Regions from separate parts of the Roseibium salinum genome, predicted to be linked through region 3. Evidence: predicted binding sites of a transcription regulator. Region 3 holds the regulator's gene; each other region holds the start of a gene.

Region 1 (7,882 bases), 510 kb from region 3:
GCTGTCCAGTTCCGTGCGCTTCTTCTGCAGCTGAAAGCGCTCGCTCTCGCACTGGCGCAGCTGTTCGGTGAGGACCTTGTAGTCGGCGCTGCGCTTGTCCAGAAGCCGCCTTGCCTCGCGCGCCGCGCTGTCGAGGCGGGTGTTCAGCGTGCCGGCGGCGTCGGAATCGAGCCGGAAGCGGGCGAGATCCCGATAGGCTTCGCTCTGCCGCTCCTGCAGGTCGGTGAGGGCGCGGGTGGAGCGTTCGATGCGCTTGGAGAGCTCGGCCTCCTCGCGCCGCAGATCCTCCAGCGACTGTTCGATCGTGCCCAGGGTCTGGCGGCCGGTCAGCATCTGGCGGCCTCCACGGGGAAACGCAGGTCACCTGTCACCATGTCGTAATCGCTCCGTCCTGCACGCCGCCGCGCCACTTGATGTTCAGCTCGCCGCTCCGCTTGCGGCCGAGGACGCCCGTCTGGACGATGCCGTCCTCCATCTTGTCGCGGCGCACCGCATTGTAGATGACCTCGGAAACGCGCTGTGCCCATATGTCGACGGTCCGGGTGCTGTTGTCTTCTTCCGAAACGATGTTGCGCTTCAGGACGTTGCCATCCGGGTCGATGGCCTCCACTACGATGTAGTAGTTCTCGGTTTCCGGGTTGGCGTCCGGGATCCGGGAGATGCCCGTCGGCACGCCTTCGCGCGCGACGATGCGCACCTCGAAGACCTCCTGAAGCCGGGCGACCAGCTGGCGCAGATCCGCCTCCGCCTCGAAGGCGGCGTCATTGTTGCCGTCGGACAGGGCAAACCGGCCGTCCTTGGCAATGCGGGCGGCCTGGGCCTCTACCTCCGCGTTTTCCGTCAGCGTGTCGACACGCCCGACCAGTTCGGAATAGGTGGCCGGAAGGGCCTCCAGGCGCGCGGTCAGCTGCGCTTCCGCGCGGTCCGCGGGCAGTTTCACCAGGAAATACCAGGCCCCCAGGGCAACCACCAGCACGGCGGCGGCGGCGGCGAGCCATTTGGACCACGTGCCGCGGGAGATATAGACCATGGCCAGCGTGCGCTTGAACCCGGCGGGCGGCGGCGCATAGACGAAACGGTCGCGCTTGAGGTCCTCGACGCCGGCCTTCAGGATGTGGTCGGGAACCTCGATCCCCTGGGCCCTGTAGACCTCCCGCAGCCGCTCGATCATGGCAGCGTCCCGCTCGTCCGCCCGGAGCTCGCTGGCGACCTGTCCTTCTTCGTGGCGCAACGTGTCCACCACGTCCATCGCCATCATCAGATCGTCGAGAGGGGCGGAACTCTTGCTTGCCATACAGTGCCTGTCTGTTCGGGTTGGGCGGGCCGGTGGCTGTCCGGCCCGGCCGGAACGGGACGGATCAGAGCGCGCCGGACTGCGCGGTCAATTTGGCAAGGCGCCGCTTGCCGTCTTCCACCGCGTTGCGGATCTCTTCGGAGTTCTTTGTCGACATTTCCCGCATTTCCGAAATGATCTCCCGGGAGTGAACCTGGAAATTGACGACGGAATCGACGAGCTTCTTGACCGAGGCGGCCGCCACCGTCGGGCCGTAACCGGCCTTCAGCGCTTCCTTCTGCACAGTGTCGCCGATCTCCGCCAGCGTCTCCAGGCTCTTGTTGAGCCCGTCCTTCATGGCGTTGAGCGTTTCGGTGGATTCGTGCAGGCCCTGCAGGCCGGTGAAGGAGGCGTTGAGCGCGGTCAGAACGGACTCGTTGGTGGAGAAGAAGCTGACCGACTGCGCATAGACCCGCTCCTTGGCGTTGGTGGTCTGCATCAGGCGCGCCATGATCACTTCGGAGGTGTTGTAGCCGACCGTCAGGTTGTCCGAGAGGTCCTTGGCGATCTGGTAGCGCTTTTCCTCGTCCTGCATCTCACGCAGCTTCTCGTCCCGCGCCAGCTCCAGCCGGGCCTTCTGGGCCGCGTCGCCGCCGGCATAGGCCTCGACCTCGGTGGACGCGGTCTCGAGCGCCTGCTTGGTGGCGTCCAGCCTGGTTGTTGCGATGTTGAGCAGTTCCAGCGCCGTCACTTCGGCCTGTTTCAGCGCGCCGCGGAAATCACGATAGGCATTCAGGATGGTCTGTTCGCGCTCGATCTGGTCCTTGGTGGCGACGGCGACTTCCTTGTAGGTGTCGCGAATGTCGGTGAACCGGTCGGAAATCGTGCCCCTGCGCATTTCGCGCCATTTGTTGGACAGGTTCTCGGTGAAGGAAATCCTGCCGTCCGCCAGCTGGTCGACCAGCGCCTTGGCATCGTCGCGGATGGAATTGAAGGCGTCGGTGATTTCCTCGTAGCGCTCGCCGATATCCATCTGCTGCACCTGGGAGCGGACGACCTCGTTGAAGTTGGACGCCTGGCCGAGGGTGCGGGTGATCACCAGCACCTTGTCCGGGGAGAGATCTGAGATCTGCTCCAGGAGCGCGTTGATCGGCGCATCGGTTTCGGTCTCCGGCTGGATGCCGATGTCCCGGAGCGTCGAGAGGGCGCGGTCGAGATATTGAAGCGGTGTGAGGCTTCCGGTGGCTGCCGGTGCATTTTCCGGGCTTGCTGGTGCTGCCGCGTCTGTCATTTCGGGACTCCTTCAACGACGGCGGCACACTTGCAGATCCATTCCGCAAGTCGTCTGCCGCACCGTCCTGTTAACGCCACTACCCGCAAATTTAGGGCAGGCGGATGCCGCATTGTCAACGGCTTAGGGTATGGCCCCATAAAATTGAACGCACTGGCGTCAAAACGGCCAGGAGCGGGGAGGAAAAGTCCGCAGGTCGATGCTTGTGCATCGGCCAAGGACTTTGACGCTGCTGCTCGCAGCCGTTTTGGTGTCCTTTGGATCTCTCTGGAGCGGACCGTCTCCTGCGTTGCGAAGACTTGAAAACCGGCCGGGTTTCCTGCGCCTTCGCGCCTTGGATACGGTCCGCTCCAGAGAGACCAGTGCATTCAATTTTATAGGGCCATACCCTAGACTGTAACTGATTGCAGTGCACGTAAACGGTGAAATCCGTCAAGGCAATCCATAGACGGTTAATGCGACAGATGTGTAAGCGAGATCGGGCGTTTCGCGTGAATTGCGGGTTGGCAGGCAGTTAGACCAGCTCCGCGGCAATGCGGGCGGCCAGCCGGGCATTGTTGCGCACCAGCGCGATGTTGGTCTCCAGACTGCGGCCGCCGGTCAGATCGAGAATGGCGCCCAGAACGAAGGGCGTGACGTCCTTGCCCCTGACGTTTTCCGCTTCCGCCTTGCGGATCGCGGCGTCGATATGGCCGGTCATTTCATCCCGCGGGATCTCGTGCTCCCGCGGCACCGGATTGGCGATCAGGACGCCGCCATGGCCGGGAAAGCGTTCGCGCATTTTCAGGAGGGCGCCGATGTCCTGCGCGGAATTCAGCGTATAGGGGGCCTTCAGGCCGCTGGAGCGGGACCAGAAGGCGGGCAGGTCCTCCGTGCCATAGGCGATGACCGGCACGCCCTTGGTCTCCAGAACTTCCAGCGTTTTCGGGATGTCGAGCAGGGCCTTGGCACCTGCGGAGACGACGCAGACCGGCGTGCGGGCGAGTTCATCGAGGTCGGCGGAAATGTCGAAGCTCGTCTCCGCGCCCCTGTGGACGCCGCCGATGCCGCCGGTTGCAAAGACCTTCAGCCCCGCCGCATGGGCGGCCATCATGGTGGCGGCGACCGTGGTTGCGCCATAGCGTGCGGTGGCGAGCGCGAAGGTAAGGTCCGCCCGCGAGCATTTCATCACGTCTTCGGCCTGCGCCAGCCGGTCGAGATCGGCATCGGCGAGGCCGATCATGATCCGGCCGTCCATCAGCGCGATCGTCGCCGGAACGGCGCCTTCGGCCCGGATATCGTCTTCCACCTGCCGGGCGGTCTCCACATTGCGCGGAAACGGCATGCCGTGGGTGATGATGGTCGATTCCAGGGCGACGACCGGCCTGCCGCCGGCAAGGGCTTGGCGGACTTCGTCGCTATAGACAATCAGATCCTGGAAGGAGGCGGATGGGGGCATGGGGGATGTGGTCATTGGCGCCAGGCTTTTCTGTTCAGGCACAGCATGTCGTGCCGCTGTTATAGGTGCAAGGCGGGGCGGCGCCAAGACGGGAGTTTGTCCGAATGGTCAAAATGTCTGCAGGGCATCCCAGGAAAGATCATCCGCCAGCGCACCGGTCGCCCGCAAGGTGAGCGCCGCGGCCGAGAGGCCGAACGGCACGGCCTCGCGAAGGGAAAATCCTCTGGCAAGAGCTGCCAGCATGCCGGCGGTCAGTGCGTCTCCCGCGCCGGTCACGTCGACGATGGGAACCTGCCGCGTGGAAAAACGGCTGAGGCTGCCGGCTTCCCAGACGAGGACGTCGGCGGCGCCGCTGGTTAGGACAAGGCTGCGCACTCCCGTCCGGGCGAGGGCGTTCGCCAGGTCCTCCGCGCCGGTTTCCTGCGCAAGGCCCGTGAGGGCGGCGGCCTCTCCCCGGTTGAGAAGCAGGCAGTCGAGCCTGGGCAGAACCGGTTGCAGGCGGGGCGCCTTTGCATCGGACACGGCATTTGCGACGATCCGCCCTCCGGTGATCCGGCCGGTGATATGTGCCAGCATCGGCGCCGGCAGGTTCGCATCCAGGAACCAGATCGTCTCCGGCGCCGATGCGGCGATGAGATCGTCGAGGACCGGATCGAAAAGGTCGCACGGGGCTTCGCTGAGGACACGGTCGTCGACGCAGGCGGCGGCGAGCGTTCCGTCCGGATCATGGAGGGCGAGATACTGCCCGGTTGTATGGCCGGGGCGCGGCACATGAGCCAGTTTCACCCCTTCCAGGGTCAGCCGCCGCGTGAGTTCGCGCGCCGCTGCGTCGTCTCCGACGGTGCCGACAAGATGCGCCTCGACGCCGAGCCGGGCGAGGGCCCGGGCGACGTTGGCCGCAACCCCGCCCGGCCGGGAGACGAAGGCCGCCGGAGTCGAGGTTTCCGGGCGAATGGTCTCGCCGGCATGGGCGATCGTGTCGAGATGGATCGCACCGATACAGATCACTGAACTGGGTGAGGAGGAGCGCACGGGAGGCGGACATCCTTGGCTGGACCGGCTGGCCGGGTGATGATGACTGTCAGTATGCGGGCTAGCAGATCCGGGTGAGGGCGGCAACCGTCTGCACGGCGGGAGAGTGATTCTCTACCATGACGACATGACGCACTTTTCCGCAATTTTCTAACGTTGCGTTAGTTGAGGTTGTATGTTTTGAGAACATACTGGAAACAAAAAGCGAATTCTATTTTAATACCAATCGGTTTTGGCGTATTGCCAAATGAGAACAAAATGTGTACAAACGCTTCCATTGAAACGGCGCGTCCATCGTGGAATAAGGAGCGTAAGGAATGTCGCAAAGTACACTTCGTCTCGTAGAAAGCAGCCAGATGGATAAGACAAAAGCGCTTGATGCAGCGCTCAGCCAGATCGAACGGGCCTTTGGCAAGGGCTCTGTCATGCGGATGGGGCAGGGGCAGGTGGTCGAAGTTGCCGCCATCTCGACAGGGTCGCTGGGTCTGGATATCGCGCTTGGCATCGGCGGCCTGCCCCGCGGCCGCGTCGTGGAGATCTACGGTCCGGAATCCTCGGGCAAGACCACCCTTGCCCTTCACACGGTGGCTGAAGCGCAGAAGGCCGGCGGCATTTGCGCCTTCATCGACGCGGAACACGCGCTTGATCCGATTTACGCCCGCAAGCTGGGCGTCGACATCGATAATCTTCTGATTTCGCAGCCGGATGCGGGCGAGCAGGCGCTGGAAATCGCCGACACGCTGGTTCGCTCGGGCGCGATCGACGTGCTGGTCGTCGATTCCGTCGCGGCCCTGACGCCGCGCGCCGAGTTGGAAGGCGAGATGGGCGACAGCCTGCCGGGCATGCAGGCAAGGCTGATGAGCCAGGCCCTGCGCAAATTGACCGCCTCCATTTCCAAGTCGAAATGCATGGTGATCTTCATCAACCAGATCCGCATGAAGATCGGTGTGATGTTCGGCTCGCCCGAAACCACGACGGGTGGTAACGCGCTGAAATTCTATGCCTCCGTCCGCCTCGACATCCGCCGCATTGGGTCCATCAAGGACAAGGATGAAGTGGTCGGCAACCAGACCCGCGTGAAGGTGGTGAAGAACAAGCTGGCGCCTCCCTTCCGTCAGGTCGAGTTCGACATCATCTACGGCGAAGGCGTTTCCAAGATGGGCGAACTGGTCGATCTTGGGGTCAAGGGCAATATCGTTGAAAAATCCGGTGCCTGGTTCTCCTATAACAGCCAGCGCCTTGGCCAGGGCCGCGAGAATGCGAAACAGTTTCTGCGGGAAAATCCGGAAATTGCCGCCGAGATCGAAGCGGCGGTCCGACAGAATGCCGGCCTGATTGCCGAAGCGATCATCGATCCGGATGCCGCGCCGGAAGAAGCCGAGGATTGATCGCAATCCGGTCTGTGGACCGGCCATCTGCTGCAAAGCACCCTGCGCTTTTGCGAGCGCAGGGTGCTTTGGCGTTGAGAGCTTAGCGGCCGGATTCTGCCCCCGAGGCGCCGGGACCCTGTTCTGCAGCGTTCTTCTCCCGTCCTTGCGGTCACAATCGCCGTGAAACGCTTGCCGCGGCTCGCGGATCCGCCGCATTCCGTAGCGTGCGGACCCATAAATGAGGATGAAATGGTTTGAGGCGGATTGCGCGTCCTCAAGAAGCGGAAGCGCAGGAAATGTGGTTCATTTTCAAGCCTTTCGCGACGTAGAGGAGGCCCAATCCGGTCAAATCCGAAGGACATGAGAAATGGCTTCACCCCGCTTCGTCAGCGCGCTTGACCGGGCGCACAGCCCGCTCTACGCACCCTTCCTAACGGTGTTTCGCCATTTCTCATGCCATTTCGTCCTCATTTATGGGCTCGCACCCTGGCGGTGATCCCGTGCAAGCGCTGGACAGGGTCTGAGCTCAAAGTTAAAAGGCTGTTCCGGCGCGGCTTCCAGGACAGGCCCGCAGCCTCCGATGAATTTGCAACAGGCCCGGTCTGACGCCGGGCACGGACCGATGCGAGACCCGAATGACCGGCGTAAATGAAATCCGCTCAACCTTTCTGGACTATTTCAAGAAGAACGATCACGAAGTGGTCGAGTCCGGACCGCTGGTACCGCGCAACGACCCGACCCTGATGTTCGCGAACGCGGGCATGAACCAGTTCAAGAACGTCTTTACCGGCCTGGAAAAGCGTCCCTATTCGCGTGCGGCGACCGCCCAGAAGGTGGTTCGCGCCGGCGGCAAGCACAACGACCTGGACAATGTCGGCTACACCGCCCGCCACCACACGTTCTTCGAAATGCTCGGCAATTTCTCGTTCGGCGACTATTTCAAGGACCGGGCGATCGAGTTTGCCTGGGACCTGATCACCAAGGTCTACGGCCTGCCCGCGGACAGGCTGCTGGTGACCGTCTATGCCGAAGACACGGATGCAGCGGTCTACTGGAAGAAGATTGCCGGCCTGAGCGATGACCGCATCATCCGCATTCCCACGTCTGACAATTTCTGGTCCATGGGCGATACCGGCCCTTGCGGCCCCTGTTCGGAGATTTTCTACGACCACGGGGAGCACATCTGGGGCGGCCCTCCGGGATCGGCCGAAGAAGATGGCGACCGGTTCGTGGAAATCTGGAACCTGGTGTTCATGCAGTATGAGCAGACCGGGGAAGGGCGTATCGACCTGCCGCGTCCCTCGATCGACACCGGCATGGGACTGGAGCGCCTGGCGACGGTCCTGCAGGGCGTCCACAACAACTATGACATCGACCTGTTCAAGGCGCTGATTTCGGCTTCCGAACATGAAACGGGTGTCGATGCCGAAGGCGATGCGCTCGGCAGCCACCGGGTGATCGCCGACCACCTGCGGTCC
Region 2 (7,882 bases), 2.5 Mb from region 3:
ATTCTTCCCCCGCCCTCACCGCCAACGACCATCTCATCCTGGTCGACGGCTCCACCTTCATCTTCCGCGCCTATCACGCGCTGCCACCGCTGACGCGCAAGCCCGACGGCCTGCCGGTCGGCGCCGTCTCCGGCTTCTGCAACATGCTCTGGAAGCTGCTGCAGGAGGGCCTTACCCCGGAAGAAGGCGACGAGCCGACCCATTTCGCGGTGATCTTCGATCATTCCGCCAAGACGTTCCGCAACGACATTTACCCGGAATACAAGGCCCAACGCCCGGAACCGCCGGAAGACCTGGTGCCGCAGTTCGGCCTGATCCGGGAGGCGACCCGCGCCTTTTCCGTGCATTGCATCGAGCAGGAAGGCTTTGAAGCCGACGACCTGATCGCGACCTATGCCCGCCAGGCCGCGGATATGGGCGCACGGGTGACGATCGTCTCCGGCGACAAGGACCTGATGCAGCTCATCGGCCCGAAGGTCGGCATGATCGACACGATGAAGAACAAGATCTTCGGCGAGGCGGAAGTCTTCGAGAAATTCGGCGTCGGCCCGGACAAGGTCATCGAGGTCCAGTCGCTGGCGGGCGACAGCGTCGACAACGTGCCCGGCGTGCCGGGGATCGGCCTCAAGACCGCGGCGCTGCTCATCAACGAGTTCGGCGACCTGGAGACGCTTCTGGCCCGGGCCGGGACCATCAAGCAGAACAAGCGGCGGGAAAACCTGATCGAATTCGCCGAGCAGGCGCGCGTTTCCAGGGAACTGGTAACGCTCAAGCTGGATGTGCCGGTGGAAGTTCCGGTCACCGACCTCTTCGTCAATCATATCGATGGCGCAAAAGCGATCAGCTTCCTGAAGACGATGGGCTTCAATACGCTGACCCGCCGCGTCGCCGAGACGACCGGCGCGGATCTGGAAAGCGTCGAAGCGGCGGAATTCCAGGTGCCGGGTTGGGACGTTCCGGACCACAAGGGACGCATGGTGGAGCGCGGGGAAGCCCCGGGCGGCGCGGAAGCGGCAAAGGCTGCGGGCGACCTGTCGCCCGGCAACGAGGGCATGATGGTGCCGCAGACCGTGGCCGATGCCCGGGCCGAGAGCATCAAGGCGATCCCGGTCGATTCAAGCGCCTACGAGACCGTCACCAGCCTCGACCGGCTGAGGGAGTGGTGCGACGCGGCCCGTGAGAAGGGCTATGTCGCCTTCGACACGGAAACCACGTCGCTTGATGCCATGCAGGCGGATCTCGTGGGGCTGTCGCTCGCCACCGAGCCCGGCAAGGCCTGCTACGTGCCACTGGCCCACGTGGACGGCGAGGCGGACCTTCTGGGCGGCGGAGGCCTTATTGCCGGCCAGCTCCCGCTGAGGGAGGCCCTGGAGGTCCTGAAACCGATGCTCGAGGACCGGTCGGTTCTCAAGGTCGCGCAGAACCTCAAGTATGACTGGCTGCTGATGAGCCGCTACGGCATCGAGATCGGCCCCTATGACGACACTATGCTGCTCTCCTATACGGTAGATGCGGGCAAGGGCGGCAACGGCATGGACGAGTTGTCCGAGCGCTGGCTGGGCCACAAGCCGATCCCGTTCAAGGAAATCTGCGGCTCGGGAAAGTCCCTGATCACCTTCGACAAGGTGCCGCTCGACAAGGCGACCGCCTATGCCGCCGAGGACGCGGATGTCACCCTGCGACTGTGGCTGATCCTGAAGCCGCGCCTTGCCGCCGACCGGATGGCAACCGTCTACGAGACGCTGGAGCGGCCGATGGTGCCGGTGCTGGCGCGCATGGAAAGGCGCGGCATTTCCGTCGACCGGCAGATGCTGTCGCGGCTCTCCGGAGATTTCGCTCAGGGGATGGCCGGGCTGGAAGCGGAAATCCACGAGCTTGCCGGCCAGAGCTTCAACATCGGCTCGCCCAAGCAGCTGGGCGACATCCTGTTTGGCAAGATGGGCCTGCCGGGGGGCAAGAAAACCAAGACGGGCGCCTGGTCGACCTCCGTCCAGGTGCTGGACGATCTCGCCGCCGAAGGCCATTTGCTGCCGTCGAAAATCGTCGCCTGGCGCCAGCTCTCGAAGCTGAAATCCACCTATTCCGACGCCCTGCCCGGCTACATCAACCCGGAAACGGGGCGGGTGCACACCTCCTACGCGCTGGCGGCGACCACGACGGGCCGCCTGTCGTCGTCCGAGCCGAACCTGCAGAACATTCCGGTGCGCACGGAAGAGGGGCGCAAGATCCGCAAGGCTTTCATTTCCGAAAAGGGCCACAAGCTGATCTCCGCCGACTACAGCCAGATCGAGCTGCGGGTGCTGGCGCACATGGCCGATATTCCGCAATTGAAGAAGGCCTTCGACGACGGGCTCGACATTCACGCCATGACGGCAAGCGAAATGTTCGGCACGCCGATCGAAGGCATGGACCCGATGGTCCGCCGCCGGGCGAAAGCCATCAATTTCGGCATCATCTACGGCATTTCCGCCTTCGGTCTCGCCAACCAGCTCGGCATCTCGCGCGGCGAGGCGGGCGATTACATCAAGACCTATTTCGAACGGTTCCCGGGCATCCGGGACTACATGGAAGAGACCAAGAAGCTGGTGCATGCCAACGGCTATGTCACCACGATCTTCGGCCGCAAGGCCCATTATCCGGAAGTGAACACCAACAATCCGAACCACCGCGCCTTCTATGAGCGCGCCGCCATCAACGCCCCGATCCAGGGCTCCGCCGCCGATATTCTCCGCCGCGCCATGGTGCGCATGGAGCAAAGGCTGCAGGGCTCGAAGCTGAACGCGCAGATGCTGCTGCAGGTGCATGACGAACTGATCTTCGAAGTGCCCGACGGCGAAGTCGAGGACACCATCCCGGTGATCCGCCACGTCATGGAAAACGCCTGCGACCCGGCCCTGAAGCTGTCAGTGCCCCTGCAGGTCGATGCAAGGGCCGCGGACAACTGGGACGAGGCACATTAGGCGCAAGGGGATTGCAGCAGCCGGTCCGGACGAACACCCGTTCGACGTGCTCGGAGCGGGGCAGGCACATTTCGCGACTGCCGGTCCGGCAGGTCTTTCACACCACCCTGAGGTCCGGCTGGGTCTTTCCCGCCAGGGCCGAATGCTGGGCCGTGACGTTCTGGAGGAGTTCGTTGAGATGTTCTTCCAGGTAATCGACGATCGGCGACTGGGTTTTCGACTGGGTGTAGATGGCCAGTTCGGTGCCCGGCAGTTTCGGGAAGCCGTGCTGTTCCTTCAGGACCCTGAACCCGTCCAGGATGGCGCCTGACGGCAGGCAGCAGACGCCGGCGCCGGACATCACCGCAACCTGGGCGGCGGCGACGCTTGTCGTGGTGATGCGCTCGTACCAGTGCCGTCCCGCGCGCGCCAGGGCGCTGAAGGCCTGTTCGCGGAAAGGGCATGGCTCGGGGAACATGATCAGCGGCAGCGGATCGGTCAGCGGGCAGTCTTCGCTGGCGGCCCAGTGCAGGGGTTCTTCCACGATCGTGCTCGACTTCGCCCGGCCGGGTCCCGCCAGCGCGATGGCGAGGTTGATGTCGTTGTTGGCCAGCATGTCGTGGAGGGTGGCGCTGTCCGCCACCGTCATTTCCAGTTTGACGTTCGGGTGGATCTTGACGAAGTTGCAGAAAATCGACTGCAACTGGCCCGTCGCGTACCATTCCGGCAAACCTACATGCACCGTTCCCGTCAGTTCCGGTGCCGACAGGCGCAGCCGCGCTTCCTCGTGGGACCTGAGAATGTCGAGGGCATGCTGATAGAGGATACGTCCGGCAGGGGTGAGGTTCATGGTGCGCGCATTGCGTTCGATCAGCGGTTTGCCGACACGATCTTCCAGCCGTCTGAGCTGCGTGCTTACGCAAGGTTGCGTGCGGTTCAGCCTGGATCCGGCATGAGTTACGTTGCCTGCCTCTGCAACAGCAACGAAGGCCTCCAGCAACTCAATGTTAAAACGGCCGATAGTCATTCCCGAATGCCTCCGTCTTATCCGAAATCCGGGCGTTGCGGATCCCGGTCCCCCAACATCAGCCAAGCATAACGTTCTATTATGAGGTGCTGCAATTATAAATTTATATTAGGAAAATATATCCCGTAATCCGAGAGTCTCTTTCATCAAAGTGGGTACCCGATATGACACTCGCGCTTACAATCGGCCAACCGGACCATCTGGATGTAAATGAGAGACCCCTGTCCCTGCAGCGCCGGGTGCATAGGGCAATCGCTTCACATACCGAATTCAGTCTCGACCGCATCGTCACCCAGGACAACCGGGTGAAATACACCAATGCCGGACGGCCGAAGTCCTCGGCGGATCATCTCGACGAGGTGTTCCGCCTGATGCGGGAACTGAACGAGGCCGGTGTCGGATCGCACGCGCTCGGCCGCCTGTCGGAAACGGGCAGTTCGTTCCGCAGGGCCCTTGAGGACATCTGCGCGAAGGTTGCGGAGACGTTCAGCGGCAAGCCGCTGATCTATGTCGAGCTGGGTCCCGAGCCGGTCAAGACCGGCTTCATCGTGAAGACGCTGCTGGAGCTGGGGGTCGAGATTGACCGCTACATCGCCGTCGACATCAATCCGATGTCGAGCGCCCATATGCGCGCGGCTCTTGAGGAAATTCTGCCCGACACGCCGCTGGAATTCGTCACCACGTCTTTCGATGCCTTCCGACTGAGCGATGCGGTGGAAGACGACGGGCCGGCCGCGCTCATCACCATGCTCGGCTTTCAGGAAGGCAATGACGATCCGTTCGTCGTCAACCAGTGGCTCCGCGACATTGCCCGGCCCGGCGACTATCTCCTGTCGGAAAGCCAGCTTTACGCGGACCGGCACATCGAAAACATCCCGGCTTTTTACGCGCACCCCGCCATGCAGCGCTTTTCGCGCATCGCCTTTGAACAGGCGGTGGACCGCAGTGCACCGTCGGTCAACCGGTTCTTTCTCCTGCCCGTGACCTTCCACGACGGTCAGACGGCGCAGGTCGCCATCCTTGGCGAAGAATTTTCGAGTACAATCAAGGGAAGAAACTTGCACGTTTCCAACTTCTGCCTGAAACTGAACCTCGATCAGTATCGCCACTACAGGCGGCACGGCGGACATTTCGAGATTACCGGCGAGACCCTGACTGATGACGAGACACTTCACTTCCAGCTCTCCCGCCGGATCTGACAGCACCGTGAAGGCCCGTAGTCTAACCGCTGCGGGCCTTGCCATTGTGGCCGCCACATACGGCCTCGCACGCTATTGCTTCGGCCTTTTCCTGCCCGAAATCCGTCAGGAATTCGGCCTGTCACCGGAAACGGTCGGGCTGATCGCCGGTTCGTCCTATCTGGGCTACCTGGCCGCGACCTTTGCCGGCTCATGGCTGTCCACCGTCGTCGGGCCGCGGTTGCCGATCCTCCTGGGCGGCCTGGCGGCGGCCTCGGGCATGGCGATCATCGCCGTTTCCCCGGATCCGCTGATCCTGGCCGTCGGCGTCTTCGTGGCCGGCACCAGTCCTGGCCTCGCCTATCCGCCCTTTTCCGATGTCATCGTCCGCCATACGGAGCCCCGCCGGCAGAACTCGATCTATGCCTGGATCAATTCGGGCACAGGTTTCGGCGTGGCTCTTGCCGGTCCGCTCGCCCTTTACGCGGGCGAAGACTGGCGTCTTGCCTGGATGATCTTTGCCGCCCTCGCGCTGGTCATCACGGTCTGGAACATGTTCACCCTGCCCAACCGCCACATCCGCTCCGGCAAGACCGCGGCGGCGGTGTCGATCCGGTTCCTGCTGCACAAAACCGCCAGGCCGCTGTTCATTGCCGCCCTGCTGTTCGGGGTGGTGACGGCGGTCTACTGGACCTATGCTGTCGAACTGTTATGGGCCCTGACGGGAAATCCGCGCGATTCCATCCTGTTCTGGATCGTGCTCGGCATGTCCGGCGTCACCGGCTGCTTTGCCGGCGGACTGGTCGACCGGTGGGGCTTGCGCAGAACCTACCGGACGCTGGCGATCGCGGTCGGGGCCGCCGTGGCCGCCCTGCCGCTGCTGATCGGCACCAAACTCGGCATCTACCTCTCGGCCGCAAGCTTCGGCACGGGCTTCATCGTGATGACCGCCCTGTTCGGCATGTGGAGCATGCGGATCTTCCGCGAGACACCGTCGATCGGCTTCGGCTTCACCTTCTTCCTGATTTCGCTGGGGCAGGGCATCGGGCCGGTCATCAGCGGCTTTCTGATTCCCGTCGTCGGGCTTTCCGCGCTGTTCGTGGCTGCCGGGCTGTTGTGCTGCGGGCTTGCCGTGTTCAGGTCCGCAGACTGAGGGACGTCCATAACAGTCCATTATGAACGCTCGACGGCGCATAACCGATATTTTGTGGCAAGTCCCGGAAATTGCGAGCATCCTTCAAGCACGCATTGATTGATATTACAAAAACGACCGGAACCATGATCCTGACCGACATAGAAGAAAACAACATTCAGCTCGACGTCGAGCTGTGCCGTGCCATGTTCGAAAAAGATCCGGACAAGATGATCGAGCTGGTTTCGGAATGGCTGGAAGCAAACCGGCTGATGACCAGCGAGCGGTTCTGTGTTCCCGAGTACCTGGACGAGATCCTCTCCCGCGCCCGCGGCTATTCCGGCGGCCGGACCTGGCACACGCTGGCGTCCTGATCATCGGCCCGTGCGGCTGGCGGCGCCCCGGCATGCGGGGTTCGGAACAGCCCGGACAAGCCAGGGACCTTTGCCTAACCTGAAAGGCGTTGCAGCGCGTGCGCGTTCCGCCTTTGTTCTTGCATCCCTTGGCGAGATATGGTTGGTTGATCCTCATCTGAAAGTTGAGGCTGGGGCATGGTCAGCAAGATAACGACGGTTGCCTTTCAGGGCATTGAGGCCGTGCCGGTGGACGTGCAGGTGCATGTCGGACCGGGCGCCGTTGCCTTCAACGTGGTCGGCCTGCCCGACAAGGCCGTCGGGGAAAGCCGGGAGCGCGTGCGCGCCGCCCTCTCCGCCTCCGGCCTGGCGCTTCCGGCAAAACGCGTCACCGTCAACCTCGCGCCTGCCGACCTGCCCAAGGAAGGCTCCCATTACGATCTGCCGATCGCGCTCGGCGTGATGACGGCAATCGGCGCGATTCCCGCGGAATTCCTGCAAGGCTATGTGGTGCTTGGCGAGCTCGGGCTCGACGGCACGCTGGCTCCGGTCGCCGGTGTGCTGCCCGCCGCCATGGGCGCCAATGCCCTCGCCAAGGGCCTGATCTGCCCAGAGGCAAGCGGCGGAGAGGCCGCCTGGGCCGATGCCGACATGGATATTCTCGCGCCCCGCTCGCTCATCCAGCTTGCCAATCATTTCAAGGGCACGCAGGTGCTCTCCCGTCCGGCCGCCAAACTTCAGGCGCGCCCGGGCGCCCTGCCGGACCTTGCCGAGGTCAAGGGCCAGGAAAGCGCGAGACGGGCGCTGGAAATCGCCGCGGCCGGCGGCCACAACCTCCTGATGACCGGTCCTCCCGGATCGGGAAAATCCATGTTGGCGAGCCGGTTGCCGTCGATCCTGCCGCCGCTCACCCCGCGCGAGCTTCTGGAAGTCTCCATGATCGCGTCCCTTGCGGGGGAACTGGCCGAAGGCAAGCTCACCGACCGCCGCCCCTTTCGCGCGCCGCACCACTCCGCCTCCATGGCGGCGCTTGTCGGCGGCGGCATCCGCGCCAGGCCGGGCGAGGTCTCGCTTGCCCATAACGGCGTGCTCTTCCTGGACGAATTGCCGGAATTCAACCCGCAGGTGCTCGACAGCCTGCGCCAGCCGCTGGAATCGGGCGAGGCCGTGATCGCCCGCGCCAACCACCGGGTCACCTATCCCGCCCGCATCCAGCTGGTGGCGGCCATGAACCCGTGCCGCTGCGGCCATGC
Region 3 (7,882 bases):
CGCAACGCCTTCCGGAGCTTCCGACGGGTCCCGGTCGCGCCAGGTGCCGTCATAGCGTGGCGGTTTGCCTTCCGCGCGTGCCTTCTCGCGCATGGCTTCAACTTCTTCGGCAGAGCAGTAGCACCGGTACGCCGCCCCGGCCGCGATCATCTGTTCCACGGCTTGTCTATGACGCTCCACACGCGAAGACTGCGAAACGGGTTCGCCGTCCCAGTCGAGCCCGAGCCAGTCGAGACCGTCCAGAATGGCATCGATCGCTTCCTGGGTCGAGCGTGCCCGGTCCGTATCCTCGATGCGCAACAGCATCTTGCCGCCGTGATGCCTGGCAAAGAGCCAGTTGAACAGCGCTGTGCGGGCGCCGCCAATGTGGAGGAAGCCGGTGGGGGACGGTGCGAAGCGCGTGACGATTTCTTGTGCCATGGTGATTTTTTGAAAGTCTCTGTAAGAATAGGGCACAGTCCGCGCCCGTGGTGGTTGCGCGGTCTTAGCACAGCCTTTGGCAAGGCTAAATAGGGGCTTCGTCCGTTTCTTCAGGTCAAACGGGATGGGACAGGTTGGCGAAGGGGCAGGACAGGGATCGCGAAGAGGAAGGCGGCACGCCGGCGGTGACGTTCGCCGGCGTCCCCTCCGGCGCGCCCCAAAGGGCTTCCGCATCGGACAAAGGGGCTTCCGTCCATCGGCCGGTCTGGGTCTTCTGGTCGAAACTGACCTTCCGCAATCCCGCGCCACCCGATGACAGGTACTGGGATAATCAGGGCCTGCTCTGGTGTGCATTCGCCTTTGCAGTCGGGATTGCCGTTTACACGCTTCTGCCGGAAGAACCCCATTGGCCGCTGCTGACGATCCTTGTCGGCCTGGCTTCTCTTCTGGTTTTCTGGACTGGTCGCCAGGAGGCATGGAGCAAACCGGCCATCCTGGCGCTCGCGCTTGCCTGCGGGTTGACGGTGGCGGCCTTGCGCACGGCATATGTCGATGCACCACGCCTGGCTGAACCCATGAACGTCACCCTGACCGGCCGCGTCCTGGAACGCGAGGCGGGGACCAGCGGTGCGCGCGTCCTGCTCGAAGTCGTCTCGGTGAACGAACGGCCGCAAACCGAGGTCGTGTTTCCCGAACGAGTGCGGCTGCGTCTGCCGGCGGATGACGGAGCCGGAACGGGCGAGGCGATCCGCGTCAGGGCCAGGATCTTCCCGCCGCCGGGACCGGTGAGCCCCGGCGGATATGATTTTTCCTATCGGGCCTACTATTCGAAGATCGGCGCGACGGGATTCAGTTATGGCCCCGCGGAGGTGATCGAGGCGGGCGATGCCTCGCTGGCCTTGCGCGCGGCCGCGCAGGTTCAGGCACTGCGGGACGGACTTGCCAACCGGATAAGGTCCGTTCTGCCGGACAGTCCTGAAACGGCGCTCATCATCGCCTTGCTGGTCGGCGACCGCGGCGGCATCAGCGAGGCGCAGGAAGAAGACCTGCGCGCGGCAGGGCTCGCGCATATTCTGGCCATTTCAGGTCTCCACATGGCGCTTTTCGCCGGCGGTGCCTACGGCGCGGTACTGCTGTTCCTGGCGCTGTTTCCCCCGCTGGCCCTGCGCTGGCCAATACACAAATGGGCCGCTGTTGCTGCCCTCGCGGCCGCCGTTGCGTATCTGCTCATCTCCGGCGCTGCTGTTGCGACCCAGCGGTCGTTCCTGATGATCTCCCTCGTGTTTCTGGGCATATTTGTCGGTCGCCGCGGCCTGACGCTGCGCAGCGTTGCGCTTGCGGGCCTGTTCCTTCTGCTGGTTGCGCCGGAGCGGTTGTTCTTTCCCGGTTTTCAAATGTCGTTCGCCGCCGTCATCTGTCTTGTGGCGGTTTACGAGATATGGCGGGGAAGAGACAGATCGTGGCATTTCAACGACCGCCGGGCTGCGGGACGCGGACGCCGATTTCTTCAATTCCTCGCCAAGTGGATTGCAGGCCTCTTCGTCACTGCGCTGGTGGCCGGACTTGCCACCGGGATTATCGGCGCGCACCACTTTGGCCGTATCGCGCCCTACGGCGTGTTGGGCAATCTGCTCGGCATGCCGATTTTCTCGCTGCTCGTCATGCCGATGGGTGTGCTGGCCCTGGTTCTGATGCCGCTGGGTCTATCCGCGTTTCCGCTGACCCTCATGGCTCTCGGCCTCTCACTGCTGCTCAAGATCGCGGCCTTTACGGCGGCTCTCAGTGACGGTGCGGGAGCGGTTGGCGCCTTGAGCGGAATTTCGGCGGTTCTGCTTGTCTCGGCGCTGTTTGCAAGTCTTCTGCTTCCCGGCTGGCGGCGCCTTTATGCGCTGGCGCCTCTTGGCGCAGCGCTCATTTCCATTGTGGTGATGCGGCCGCCCGATATTCAGATCGCAGCCACGGGCAGCCGCGTTGCCGCCAGGGACGGGTCCGGACTGCTGCGGCTTTCATCCGGGCGTCAGTCATTCGTGGGAGAGATCTGGATGCAGCGGGAAGGGGTTCCGGCTGGCGCGATTGGATCGCGTACGATGAAATCGCCTCAACGGCGATGCGATCGCGACGGCTGCGTGGTCCTGGCCCATGCGGACCGGAGCGGGGAGGATACCGGTGGTGCGACGTTGCCTCTGGCAATCAGTCTGCCGCGAACGGCGCAGGCCCTGCCGGCGGATTGTCTTTATGCCGATATTATCGTGACCGACCTGATCGTGCCGCCGGATTGCCGCGCCAGCGTCATTCTGCAAGGGGATATGCGTCAGAAGAAGGGGGCGGTATCGATATGGCTGTCGCGGGAGATCCAAACCAATGAAACGCCGCCGCCAGGGCGCGGTGCGGCGCAAGCAAGCCCGGATGACGGAAAGCTGCCAGGCAGGACCGGAAAACCGGCAATCAGCAAGGTCATATACGCACTTCCCGATCCGCCGCGGCCCTGGCATCGGCCGGGTACCGTTACAAGGACAAGCTTGCGGCAGCGGCTCGATACGTCCGGCCGGTAGCGCTCAACGAGCCCTCGGATCAATACTGGCGGAACAGGGCAACCAGACGGCCCTGCACACGAACACGGCCGGGGCCGAAGATCCGGGTCTCATAGGCAGGGTTCGCCGCCTCAAGCGCGATCGACGCGCCCTTCTTGCGCAGGCGCTTCAGCGTCGCTTCCTCTTCATCCACCAACGCTACAACGATGTCGCCGCTATCGGCGGTATCCGCGCGGCGGATCAGAATCGTGTCACCGTCCAGAATACCGGCTTCAATCATGGAATCACCGCGCACTTCCAGGGCATAGTGCTCGCCGCTGCCGAGCAGTTCCTGAGGCACAGTGATGGAATGGCTGTGGTTCTGAATGGCTTCGATCGGGACGCCGGCGGCAATGCGGCCCATAACGGGAATTTCCATGCCGCCGCTCACCGGCTGAGGTGCCGGTTTTGGAGCTTCGCGTTTGCCCAGAGAACCTTCGATAACTTCCGGCGAGAAACTGCCGCGGGGGCGCGGGGCGCCAAGGCCCGGTGCAATCGAGTCGGGCAGGCGGACAACTTCCATCGCCCTTGCGCGATTCGGCAGCCGCCGGATGAAGCCGCGTTCTTCCAGTGCCGTAATCAGCCGGTGAATACCGGACTTGGAGCGCAGATCCAGCGCATCCTTCATTTCATCGAAAGACGGCGGCACTCCCGTTTCCTTCAGTCTTTCGTGAATGAACATGAGCAGTTCATACTGCTTGCGCGTCAACATATAGGCTTCCCCTGACCACGTGATGGGCTGGTACAAATCAAGAACACAGTACCTGTTCCTATTGTGTTCCGCAAGGGTAAATGTTCTCTTGCTGTTCTGCAAAATGCCCGCGGAAAGGCCGCAATCAACCGTCGTCGGCTGTCAGCAGCAGCTCGCATGTCACAAGTGTCGGTGCGTGTCCGGCGAGAACCCGGCCCGAGTGTAGATTTCCGTCAAGATCGACACAGCGTATCGGCAGATCGAGGGCGGGGCGATTTTTACGCCCGGCACCCGGCTGTAGCAGGATTTCCGAGATGAGGCCGGTCATGGCACCCGAGGACTCGAATTCGGCGCCTGCGAGGCTTCCCAGCCCGTGAACGTCGACCGCGGTCGATCCCAATTCACGGCACAACTCCGAGATCCCGTGGTGAAGATCCTCGAAGGGGGCGAGCGTTGCGATCAGTGCATTGGGCGGTGCTTCGTCGGCCGTGTTCCGGTCTTCCATGATCCTGAACAGGGTAAACTCGGTTTCCGGATCCGGCTGCGCCTCGAACCGCGCGCCTCGCAGTCCGTAGCCGTGAACACGGGAGGTTTGATGAACGCACAGCGTATGCGGCAGCAGGTGGCCCAGGTGGTACGTGTTATTGCCTTGCCAATAGGCATGGATATGGGCAAACCAGGCGCCGTCCCTGCGGCCGAGGATGGCGACAGCCTCTTCCAGGACCGCGCCTGGAGAAGATTTCGTGTCGCTGTACCAGGCGGCATGGCGGTCATCGATCGCCCGGTCCGGCATGACATAGTCGAACGGCCCCAGCGAAAGGCCGTGAAGCGTGAAGACAGCAGAGCTGTGGCCGGTCCGGTCGGCCCAAGCGCCAAGTGCTTCGAGCAGCGGCTGGCGTGCCGCAATCTCAAGGGAGACCGCTTCGGCGCGGCACAGCGCATGCGGCCGCCGGTTAGTGGCCCGGGGGCCGGGATGCCGGATGTCGGCGAGCGTTTTGGGGGCCGGGCGTCTCATAGCAGGCCTTGATCACTCAGGTATTCACGCACCAGCTTCTTGGTGATCTTGCCATAGGCGCTGGTCGGCATCTTGTCGATGAACAGATAACGCGCGGGCAGTTTGTAGCGTGCGACCTTGCCGGTGAGGAATTCCGCAAGGCTTCCCGGGTCAGCCGCTTCTCCCGACGTCGTCACGCAAACGGCGAGCCCGACTTCGCCCCAGTGAGGATCGGGTATGCCGAGGATCGCGACTTCGGAGATGGCCGGATGGGAGAGCAGCACTTCCTCCACCTCCTTCGGGTAAACGTTCGAGCCGCCGGAGATGTACATGTCCGAGGCGCGGCCGGTTAGGTAGAGAAAGCGCTGTTCGTCCATGTTGCCGATGTCGCCGGTGCGGAACCAGCCATTGCGGAACGATTTGGCGTTGGCTGCGTCGTCCTCCAGATACCCGGCGCAGACCGCAGGACCTGCCACGCAGACTTCCCCCGTCTCATGCGGACCGAGCAGGGTGCCGTCCTCGTCCTGAATGCTGACCTCGATCCCCGTGCGTTCTACCCCGCACGTGCCGATGCGCGCCTGCGGTCCATCCTCCAGAAAATGGTCCTGGGGCCGTAGCACGGTGATGTTGCCGGTGACTTCGCCGAGCCCGTAGTACTGGACCAGCACGTGTCCAAGCTTTTCCAGAGCCCGTTTCTGGTCTTCCCGGTACATCGGAGCGCCCGCATAAATCACATGGCGCAGGCTGGAGTGATCGAAGCGGTCGACGGCCGGATCCTCGACCAGGCGCTTTACGATCGTGGGGACCGTAAACATATTGCTGACCTTGTGCGTCTCGATCAGCTCGAAGGCGGCCGCCGGACTGAAACCGCCGCGCGGCATCAGGATATGCGCGGCTCCCGTGGACAGTTGTGCGATCAGCTGCAGGCCCGCCCCATGGGAGAGCGGCGCGATCACCAGGGAGGCATCCACCTCGCTCGTGCCGGGCAGCAGGTCGGCCATGTAGTTGACGGCAACGAACCCGATCTGGCCATGCGTAAGCACCACGGCCTTCGGGCGGCCGGTGGAGCCGGAGGTGAAGAACAGCCAGCAGGGATCGTTGTACTCGACGGGAGCGTTGGGAAACCGTTCGCCGAGGTTACCGGAGACGAGGTCTTCATAGGAGGCGCCGAAGGAACTTTCGCCAACGCTGATGACGCCTGCCATGTCGGGCCGGGAATTTGTTACGGCCTCGGCCTGGGGTTTGAATTCTGCATCGCAGACGAAGACCTTGGCGTTCGCCTTTGCGGCGGCATAGGCGGTTTCGTCCGGTGCCTGGCGGAAGTTGCAGGGCACCCACACGGCCGCCAGGCGGAAGGCAGCAAGCATGATCTCGGTCATCTGGTTGGAGTTCTGCGCCTGGACCAGCACAGTGTCACCCTTTGAAACACCGTATTGCGCGTGCAGCGCGCGGGCGATGGCGGAGACCCGGGCGTCAAGTTCCGCCCACGTCCAGGTCCGGTTCTCCCAGACGATCGCCGGGCGGTCCGGCCAGCGGGCGGCGTTCCTGGTCAGGAAATGCGCCAGATTGGCCACTCGATTGGAACATCGCTCCATCATCTGGGTAAGGTCCTCACGGGAGAATGTGTTTTGCGGCGACGTTAGGCCGGGCGCGGCTGATTTGACAAGCGGCACCGCCATGGAGACCGTTCCGCTTGCGCGCTAAATTGTGCAAGGATGCACGTCAAACTGGTTTGCCGCAGGAGCAAGGATATTCACATGAACGCTGCAGAGATCACCGATTGGGACGATGCTTACGCGAATGCCGCGCACATTCCGGGGGCAGCGGACTATCCGCCGCGCTGGACGCAGGAGGCCGAGACATTCCGCAAGACATGGATCGAGAAGGACCTTGGAATCGTTTACGGGGACACTGATCGTCAGCGGATGGATATTTTTCACCCCGAAGGCGTTTCAAAGGGGCTCGTGGTGTTCGTGCATGGCGGCTACTGGCTGCGATCTCGACAAGTCCTACTGGTCGCATTTCGCGTCCGGCTGCCTTGGACGGAACTGGTCGGTGTGTCTGCCGTCCTATGATCTGGCGCCAGACGTCCGCATAGCGGATATCACCCGTCAGATCGGCAGGTGCATCTCGCGGGCGGCCGAACGTATCAGCGGGCCGATACGGCTGACGGGCCATTCCGCCGGCGGGCATCTGGTCACGCGGATGATGAGCGAGGATACACCCCTTATGCCGGAGGTGCTGAATCGGATCGAAAAGGTTGTGTCGATCAGCGGCTTGCACGATCTGCGGCCGCTCCGGAACACCCGCATGAACGACACCTTCAAGATGAGCGAAGAAGACGCGGTTGCCGAAAGCCCTGCATTGAAAAAGCCGGCCGGGCCTTGTCCGGTCGTGGCGTGGGTTGGCGGGGCCGAAAGACCGGAATTCATCCGTCAGTCACGCCTGTTGGCAGAGGCGTGGCCGAATGCCGGGTTCCATGAGGATCAGGGGCGGCACCATTTCGATGTCATCGACGGCTTGAAAGACCCCGATAGCGAACTGACCTCGACGCTTCTGGCCCCGTAAGCTTTTCATCAGGAGATGCAAATGCGCAGAGAGAGTGACAGCCTAGGTGAGATCGACGTACCGGAGGACAAGTACTGGGGCGCGCAGACCCAGAGGTCCATTCAATATTTCTCGATCGGGACCGACCTCATGCCGATCGAACTCATCTATGCCTACGGCATCCTGAAGAAGGCGGCCGCCCTGACCAATGCCGACCTCGGCCTGTTGAACCGGGACCTGGCTGACCTGATCGTCAAAGCCTGCGATGAAGTGGCGGACGGCCGGCTCGATGAGCATTTTCCGCTGCATGTCTGGATGACCGGAAGCGGCACTCAGACCAACATGAACGTCAACGAGGTGATCTCGAACCGGGCAATCGCGATCGCCGGGGGGATTCTCGGCACGAAGGATCCGGTTCACCCGAACGACCACGTCAACATGTCCCAGTCGTCGAACGACACGTTCCCGGCTGCAATGCACATGGCCGCCGCCATTCAGGCGACGCACCGTCTGCTTCCGGGCGTTCAGGCGCTTCATGACAGCCTGCAGGCCAAGGCAGAGGAATGGGACGAGATCATCAAGATCGGCCGGACCCACATGCAGGACGCGACGCCCTTGACCCTCGGGCAGGAGTTTTCCGGATATGTCGAAATGCTGCGG
Region 4 (7,882 bases), 260 kb from region 3:
CTCGTTCTGTCCGTTCCCGATGCGGGATGTGACGTATTCCTTCGATTTTCCAAGCACTGCGGCAGCCATCGCCTTCGGGTCCTGCAAACGGATACAGCCATGGCTGTAGGCGCGCATATCCTTTGCGAAGAGATTCTTGGCCGGCGTGTCGTGCATGTAGATGTGATGCTTGTTCGGAAAGAGGATCTTCACCTCGCCAAGCGCATTGGAGCTGCCCGGATACTGGCGAACATTGACCGATTGCTGCTTGGTTGCGACCGCATACCAGTCCACGGCAGCTGACGAAATCTGACGCCCGCCGGGCGTGGTGACTTCATAGCCGGCGCGATCCAGATAGCTGGGATCCTTCGCAAGCTTCGGCAGCATTTCGTTGACGATGATCGAGTATGGAACGCCCCAATACGGGTTGTATTCGACAACCTCGATCTTGTCGTAGAAGAAGTTGGTCTGATTGGATTTTGTCCCAACGACCACGCGCATCGACAGCGGGACGTCACCGGGGGATGTATAGGTCGCGGTGAAGGAGGCCTGGTTGATGAACACCTTGCGTTCGCCGAGATCTTCGGGAATCCAGCGACTGCGTTCCATCGCCAGCTCCACCTTGGCAATCTTGGCCGCATTGGTCTCCCCCACCATCGCGGTGATGGTGTTCTTGCCGACAATTCCGTCCGCCGTCAGCTTGGCCTCTTTCTGAAAGGCGCGGACCAGCTCGACGAGTTCGGGCGTATAGAGGTCCGAACCGTCATAGGCTTCGAGGGTTTCGGCGTGGGCGGTCTTCAGGTCCTGCGAGCCGTTCTTCCTGATCGCCGCAACGATGTTTTTCATTTCCGGGCTGGAGTCTCCGGCCTTCAGGAATGTTCCCGGAGCGATAACGATCTGATCGGTTTCTTCGTCTTCGGCTTTCAGGCGCGCCAGTTCGGCGGTGAGTTTTCTGAAATGATCGTTTTGCGGCTGAGCCTTTTCCAGCGCCACGGCGGGACTGTCTGCCGCAGAAACCTTTTCCAGCGAGGCAACCAGATCGACATCGTGCCGCGGCAGATCGTGGTACTGGGAAATGCGGTTCGGATCGACCCGGCCCCGTTTTGCATCCAGCACATAGGTAAGCACCGCCGCACTCATTTCCATTTCGAAGCGCATCATCGCGGCATCGCGTTCAGCGTCCTCAAGGCCAGCTTCCGCCGGCGTCTGCACGACGTAGTCTGCCGGGTTGAGGGCATATCTGCCTGCCTCGGCAAGGGCGCGGCGTGCCTGTGCCGACTTTTCCGTCGGTTTGCCGTCTTTTACCCAGACGAAGTTCGGGTGATCGCGGTAATATGCGAGCAGCGCCTCTCCGACTTCCGGAAGAACCGTCAGCGACATGTCTTTCAGCACCGGGCGCACCTCATCAAAGGCCGTCAGAATGACGGGTTCCGGCCGGACGGTGTCGACCTCGGTCTGGATCCCTGCGTCTGCCTCGGTTTCCGGTCCCTGAGGATCCGGTTGGACTTCTGCCGTTTTCTTCTCGGAAAGCGGTGCCAGGGAGACCGTCTTCCAGCTATCCGGCGAATAATTGAGATAGCGGGGCGAGGATACTGTCACGTTGGGGATGCGCTCGCGGCGCTCCGCCTGGAGCTCACGCTGCTGCTGCATGCGGTGAGCTTCCGGATTGAACAGGCGCTGGAAGAAACCTTGGGCGGAGGTCGTTTCAATTGCCGCGGCGTTCAGCCCCGTGGCAAGTACCGTCGCCATCAGACCGGCCTTGATAGAGTTTCCCAGGGCATTGCGGGAACATCTCTTCAACGCAATTGCGCTACCCTCGTCGGTTAGCTCGCCGTGCCCCAATTTATCTGCTCGCATTATTTCAACCTGTAAATCCGTGAATTCATTTTCATCCGGTACAACGCCCTGTCCACCCGGACGGTTTCGTTCCCTGCCAAAGAATAAGCTGCTCGTACCGTCATTATTGCCGCACAATCCTGTCGCCAGCCGCTTCTCTTTGCGAAAACCGCCGACAATCGCGCTTGACCGATTCAGGGCACGGGCCCAGAGTTAGGTGATACTATATCAGGCTTTTTCAGTGGTTAAGGCACGCCGCAGTTCAGAGGATTTAAATTCAAATCGGTGTGACGAATATGCCGCTTTTCAGGAGCCAGGCAGAGCGAGCGCTCTCAGGACAGCTACATTGAACCAGCAGACACTGCAGAAATCTCCGGCCAAACGGGCAAAGCTCCGTAACGTGACCTTTGTCACGCTCGGGGGTCGGGAGGCAGCCTATATCGATCTCACGAATAGGTGAAAACGATCGGAGCACAGGAAATGTCGACTTTTCAATTCAATGTCGGGGATCATACCTCGTCGGTTTCAAAGTACACCCGTTTCAATTCCACTCAATACGCCACCCTCAAATGGGCGCGGAGCAAGCTTTTCAGGATGGTCAAGAACAATCCGAGCTGCAACGCCTATTTCCGGAAGCTGCCCAACAGGCGCAGCCTGTCCGACATGATCGGAGACAGCCGCATCTGGGTGAATTACGGTCCGACGATTTCCCCCTTTACGGCGAGATCCACGCCGCAAGCGGTGAAATTGCCGTCGGCGACCGGGCTTTCAAGATGGGGCGCTGGATGGTCCTGGCGACCATCATTCACGAATTCGCCCACCATAACGGCGCACCGATAACCGGCGGCGACACGAGCGCTGAAGAGGCCGTTTATCACTGCGGCCTCGGCACCAGCGACGAATACTACGGCGGCGAAGATGACCCGAGCACGCCCTACGACCCGAGTGTCGGAGGCTAAAAGGAGCCAAGCCGCCCTGCGTGAGCAGGGCCGCCCTTTAAGTGACACAGGTTTCTGAACGCGGCCCGCTGTGCCGCATTCGCCTGTTCAAGCCGAAAGCAGGTTGTTCTAGAACGGAATCTCGTCGTCCATCGGACCGGCACCGCCGCCACCGCCGGACGGGCCACCGAAGCCGCCGCCGCCGCCATATCCGCTGCCGCCACCAGAGCCACCGCCGAAGCTGCCGCCCTGTGGTTCGTTGCCATAGTCTGGAGGACTGCTCTGCTGGCCACCGCCCTCGCCCCGGCCATCCAGCATGGTCAAGGTCGAGTTGAAGCCCTGCAGAACGACCTCCGTCGAATAACGCTCCTGGCCGGATTGGTCCTGCCACTTGCGGGTCTGCAACTGGCCTTCGATGTAGACCTTGGCGCCCTTGCGCAGGTAATTTTCACAGACCTTGCAAAGCCCTTCGTTGAAGATCACCACCCGGTGCCATTCGGTCTTTTCACGGCGTTCGCCGGTGTTGCGGTCCCGCCAGCTCTCGGACGTTGCGATCCGCAGATTGGCGATCGGACGACCGTCCTGCGTCCGGCGAATTTCCGGATCGGCTCCCAAGTTGCCGACCAAAATGACTTTATTGACGCTGCCCGCCATTCTGCACTCCTGTTTGTTCTCTTAACGGTTCGTCCGGCATTTCCCGTGCTTCTGCGGCACGTGGCGGGCCAGTCAATCCGCATTGCAAGCGTTGCTGCAAGAAAGCAGAAGCCTAACGGCCCGCCAACGGCTCCGCCTGCTTTTTCGCCTTCAGGCACCGATTTTCCACAGCGCAGGAGCTTGGCCCCTGGCGATTTCGAAAACCGCGGTTCGATTTTCGGCGCCGACGGTCCCGGTCACAGTTGTATCGCCATGCAGTTTACCCCACATATGGCCTGCCCTGCCAAATGCTATTGCCCGGATTATTCGCGGTGGCCGGAGCCGGCGTCCGTCAGCAGTTCAATTCTCCTGACATCAACTGGCAAGATGTACTTGTTTTGTTCTTACCATTTCTGTAAAAGCAATTCAATCAGACATCGCATCCGATAGCATCCCGGCATAGTGGCAAATGCATCACTGGAAGCGAAGCTCCAAACTGCTATATCGGGGGTATGCCGAACCGGCCTGCGGCGGCGGCTGATATATCCAACACCATGCACCCGGCGCGCATTTCCACCCGTGCATGAGCTCAGGAAGAGTGAGAATGACGACATCCAAGGTCTCTCAGACGGACGCCTGGAAAAAGGATCCGACAAAGATGATCAGTATCCGCGGCGCCCGGGAACATAACCTGAAAGGCGTGGATATCGATCTGCCGCGGGACAAGCTGATCGTGATGACCGGCCTGTCGGGATCGGGAAAATCTTCGCTCGCCTTCGATACGATTTATGCGGAGGGCCAGCGCCGCTACGTGGAAAGCCTGTCCGCCTATGCGCGCCAGTTCCTGGAGATGATGCAGAAGCCGGATGTCGACCAGATCGACGGTCTTTCGCCGGCCATTTCCATCGAACAGAAAACCACCTCGCGCAATCCACGCTCCACGGTGGGCACCGTCACCGAGATCTACGACTATATGCGCCTCCTGTTCGCGCGGGTCGGAATTCCCTATTCGCCGGCAACAGGCCTGCCGATCGAAAGCCAGACGATCAGCCAGATGGTGGACAGGGTGCTGGAGCTGGAAGAAGGTGCGCGCCTATATCTTCTGGCGCCTATGGTGCGCGGCCGGAAAGGCGAGTACCGCAAGGAACTGGCGGAGCTGATGAAGAAGGGCTTCCAGCGCGTCAAGATCGACGGCACCTTTCACGAAATCGCCGACGCCCCTGCCCTCGACAAGAAGTTCAAGCATGACATCGATGTTGTCGTGGACCGGATTGTCGTGCGCGATGATATCGCGGGCCGGCTGGCCGATTCCCTCGAAACCGCGCTTAAGCTGGCCGACGGGATCGCAGTTGCCGAGTTTGCCGATCAGACCGATGAGAACGGCGATCCGAAGCGGATGATCTTTTCCGAGAAATTTGCCTGTCCGGTTTCCGGGTTCACGATTTCGGAAATCGAACCCCGGCTGTTCTCGTTCAACAATCCCTTCGGTGCCTGCCCGACCTGTGACGGCCTGGGAACCACGCTCGCGTTCGAGGAGGATCTCGTCGTGCCGGATCACTCCCTGTCCCTTCGCGAAGGCGCCGTGCTGCCGTGGGCGAAGACCGGGTCGACCTCGCCCTATTACACGCAAACCCTGGAAGCACTCAGCAACCATTTCCGGATTTCCATGGCAACGCCGTGGAAGGATCTGCCAGAGGACGTGCAGGATGCCATTCTCCACGGGACCGGCAACACGAAAATCGAGTTCATCTATGACGACGGCGTCAGGAGCTACCGTACCGAAAAGACATTCGAGGGGGTGATCGGCAATGTCGAGCGGCGGTGGCGGGAAACCGAATCCAGCTGGGTGCGCGAGGAACTGTCGCGCTTCCAGTCCGACCACGCCTGCCCGGCCTGCAACGGCTTCCGCCTGAAACCGGAGGCGCTCGCCGTCAAGATCGCCGGCATGCATATCGGTGAGATCACCCAATATTCCATCCGGCAGGCAAGCGACTGGTTCGAGCAGCTTCCCGAGGCGCTGAATACGAAGCAGACCGAGATTGCCGGGCGCATCCTGAAGGAAATCCGGGAAAGGCTGAAGTTTCTCAATGATGTCGGCCTGGAATATCTGACGCTGTCGCGTGCATCGGGAACACTTTCGGGCGGCGAAAGCCAGCGTATTCGCCTGGCCTCGCAGATCGGATCCGGCCTCACCGGCGTGCTCTATGTCCTGGACGAGCCTTCGATCGGCCTGCACCAGCGCGACAACGCCCGTCTTCTTGAAACGCTGAAACATCTTCGCGATCTCGGCAACACGGTCATCGTCGTCGAGCATGACGAGGATGCGGTCATGACGGCGGACTATGTGGTGGATGTCGGACCGGGCGCCGGGATTCATGGCGGCGAGATCATCGCCAAGGGCACACCGGCGGAAATCATGGCCAGCCCGAATTCCCTGACGGGACAGTATCTTTCGGGCGCCAAGATGATTTGCCGGACCGAAGGTCCGCGCAAGATCAACAAGAAGCGTCAGATCTCCGTGCGCGGCGCGCGCGGCAACAATCTGAAGGATATCGATGTGGACGTGCCGCTTGGCACTTTCACTTGCGTCACCGGCGTCTCTGGCGGCGGCAAGTCAACGTTCCTGATCGACACGCTCTACAAGGCTGCCGCGCGCCGTCTCAACGGATCGCGCGACAATCCCGCGCCACACGACCGTATCGAAGGCCTGGAAGTTCTCGACAAGGTGATCGATATCGACCAGTCGCCGATCGGCCGGACGCCGCGTTCGAACCCGGCGACCTATACCGGCGCCTTCACGCCGATCCGGGAATGGTTCGCCGGCATGCCGGAAGCGAAGGCCCGCGGGTATCAGCCCGGGCGCTTCTCCTTCAACGTGAAGGGCGGACGCTGCGAGGCCTGCCAGGGCGACGGGGTCATCAAGATCGAGATGCACTTCCTGCCGGATGTCTATGTCACCTGCGACGTCTGCAAGGGCAAACGCTACAACCGGGAAACGCTGGAAGTGGAGTTCAAGGGCAAGTCCATTGCCGATGTGCTCGACATGACGGTTGAAGAAGCCGCGGAATTCTTTTCAGCCGTGCCGGCCGTTCGCGACAAGATGGACACGCTTGCGCGCGTCGGTCTTGGCTATATCAAGGTCGGCCAGCAGGCAACCACGCTTTCCGGTGGCGAGGCACAGCGTGTGAAGCTTGCCAAGGAGCTTTCCAAGCGCTCGACCGGACGCACGCTGTACATTCTCGACGAGCCGACGACCGGACTGCATTTCCACGATGTTGCCAAGTTGCTCGACGTGCTGCACGAGCTGGCCGACCAGGGCAACACGGTTCTGGTGATCGAACACAATCTGGAAGTCATCAAGACGGCGGACTGGATCATCGATCTCGGACCGGAGGGCGGCGACGGCGGCGGCATGGTCGTGGCGACAGGCCGGCCGGAGGACGTTGCCGACGTGAAGGAGAGCTACACCGGCCAGTTTCTCCAGGAACTCCTGCAGCGGCGGCCTCAACGCGCCTCCCATGCGGCCGAATAGACTCACCTGATCAGACCGCCACTCCAGTGTGCGCTGCACACTGGAGTTTATTTTGCTGATTCCTCATACATTTTCCGAATCACTCGAGCTGAGGTGCGACATTTTTTGCTGCAATGCACCAAACGCATATCAGGCATGCAGAGATAGCTCTTCTTTTAATTCGGTTGGCGAAATATATCTGGGTTCAACAACAGAGCGGAGCGGTGAGCGCTTCTCGTAATAAGGAACAGTAAAATGTTTGACACAGTACGCCAAAAGTACAGCAGCTGGGTGAGCTACCGGCGTGCGGTTGACGAATTGTCCCGCCTGTCCACCCGCGAACTGTCCGACCTCGGCATCTGCCGCAGCGACATCCGGTTTGTCGCCCGCCGTTCCGTAAACGGCTAACAGAATTCAGAGATCGCGTCCCGAGGCATCCTCCTCCCAGCCGACGGACGTGTGACACGCAGGGCATCCTCCTCCCAGCCCTGTCACGTCGAAACGACGCCCGCCAGTACCTCCTCCCACTGGCGGGCGTTCGTTTGTCCGGCGTACGCCATTCCCGAAAATAAAACCCCAAGCGCCGTACGAACATCCCAAGGCAATCGGCCTTCCTGCTGCTTTTGAGCAGTGGCGTGTCCGCCCCCTCGCAACCGTCTGAGATGCTCGAAGGCACGCTGTTGGGGTACCGCTTCGCGGATCAGTCCCGTTGTCAGCGAAAATGGTGCATGTGCGAAGAGGCGCCATCAACGTGCGCGACAGACCGCGCGCATCTGCATGGCTAATGCAGCCTTAACTCATTCTATGACCTGCATTTCATGCATACCAGCTTCGCGAAATTGCCCCTACCGTGCACTGCACAAAACCTCTATCTACAGATCGTAAGAGATGAACGGGCCAGACGCCGATCCGCGGTGCCTTGGCCACAAGATAGCGAAAGGCCTCAACCATGATCGACACAGTAGTTCGCAAATTCAACAACTGG

The links. The regulator LexA, encoded in region 3, represses DNA repair genes until DNA is damaged. The targets are predictions, from matches to a motif close to TGTTCNNNNTGTGTTCNG.
Region 1: the regulator LexA is predicted to act here: its motif matches at 5,217-5,234, upstream of recA (recombinase RecA).
Region 2: the regulator LexA is predicted to act here: its motif matches at 6,754-6,771, upstream of ON753_RS20605 (YifB family Mg chelatase-like AAA ATPase).
Region 4: the regulator LexA is predicted to act here: its motif matches at 3,775-3,792, upstream of uvrA (excinuclease ABC subunit UvrA).

The regions. Positions count from the first base shown of each region.
Region 1 is NZ_JAPEVI010000003.1:490,413-498,294, forward strand. Features, by position in the region: gene ON753_RS06725 (coiled-coil domain-containing protein) at 1-333, opposite strand, end outside; gene ON753_RS06730 (DUF6384 family protein) at 368-1,294, opposite strand; gene ON753_RS06735 (cell surface protein) at 1,359-2,564, opposite strand; gene ON753_RS06740 (pseudouridine-5'-phosphate glycosidase) at 3,079-4,017, opposite strand; gene ON753_RS06745 (PfkB family carbohydrate kinase) at 4,111-5,034, opposite strand; gene recA (recombinase RecA) at 5,352-6,422, shown strand; gene alaS (alanine--tRNA ligase) at 7,040-7,882, shown strand, end outside.
Region 2 is NZ_JAPEVI010000003.1:3,471,335-3,479,216, reverse strand. Features, by position in the region: gene polA (DNA polymerase I) at 1-2,960, shown strand, start outside; gene ON753_RS20625 (LysR family transcriptional regulator) at 3,058-3,966, opposite strand; gene ON753_RS20620 (hypothetical protein) at 4,131-5,165, shown strand; gene ON753_RS20615 (MFS transporter) at 5,173-6,297, shown strand; gene ON753_RS20610 (hypothetical protein) at 6,423-6,650, shown strand; gene ON753_RS20605 (YifB family Mg chelatase-like AAA ATPase) at 6,828-7,882, shown strand, end outside.
Region 3 is NZ_JAPEVI010000003.1:996,089-1,003,970, forward strand. Features, by position in the region: gene gltX (glutamate--tRNA ligase) at 1-420, opposite strand, end outside; gene ON753_RS09200 (ComEC/Rec2 family competence protein) at 555-2,972, shown strand; gene lexA (transcriptional repressor LexA) at 2,992-3,702, opposite strand; gene ON753_RS09210 (hypothetical protein) at 3,827-4,696, opposite strand; gene ON753_RS09215 (acyl-CoA synthetase) at 4,693-6,273, opposite strand; partial or broken gene ON753_RS09220 (alpha/beta hydrolase) at 6,433-7,243, shown strand; gene fumC (class II fumarate hydratase) at 7,265-7,882, shown strand, end outside.
Region 4 is NZ_JAPEVI010000003.1:1,254,481-1,262,362, forward strand. Features, by position in the region: gene ON753_RS10355 (L,D-transpeptidase family protein) at 1-1,728, opposite strand, end outside; gene ON753_RS10360 (hypothetical protein) at 2,589-2,774, shown strand; gene ON753_RS10365 (single-stranded DNA-binding protein) at 2,883-3,407, opposite strand; gene uvrA (excinuclease ABC subunit UvrA) at 3,991-6,918, shown strand; gene ON753_RS10375 (DUF1127 domain-containing protein) at 7,153-7,305, shown strand; gene ON753_RS10380 (DUF1127 domain-containing protein) at 7,847-7,882, shown strand, end outside.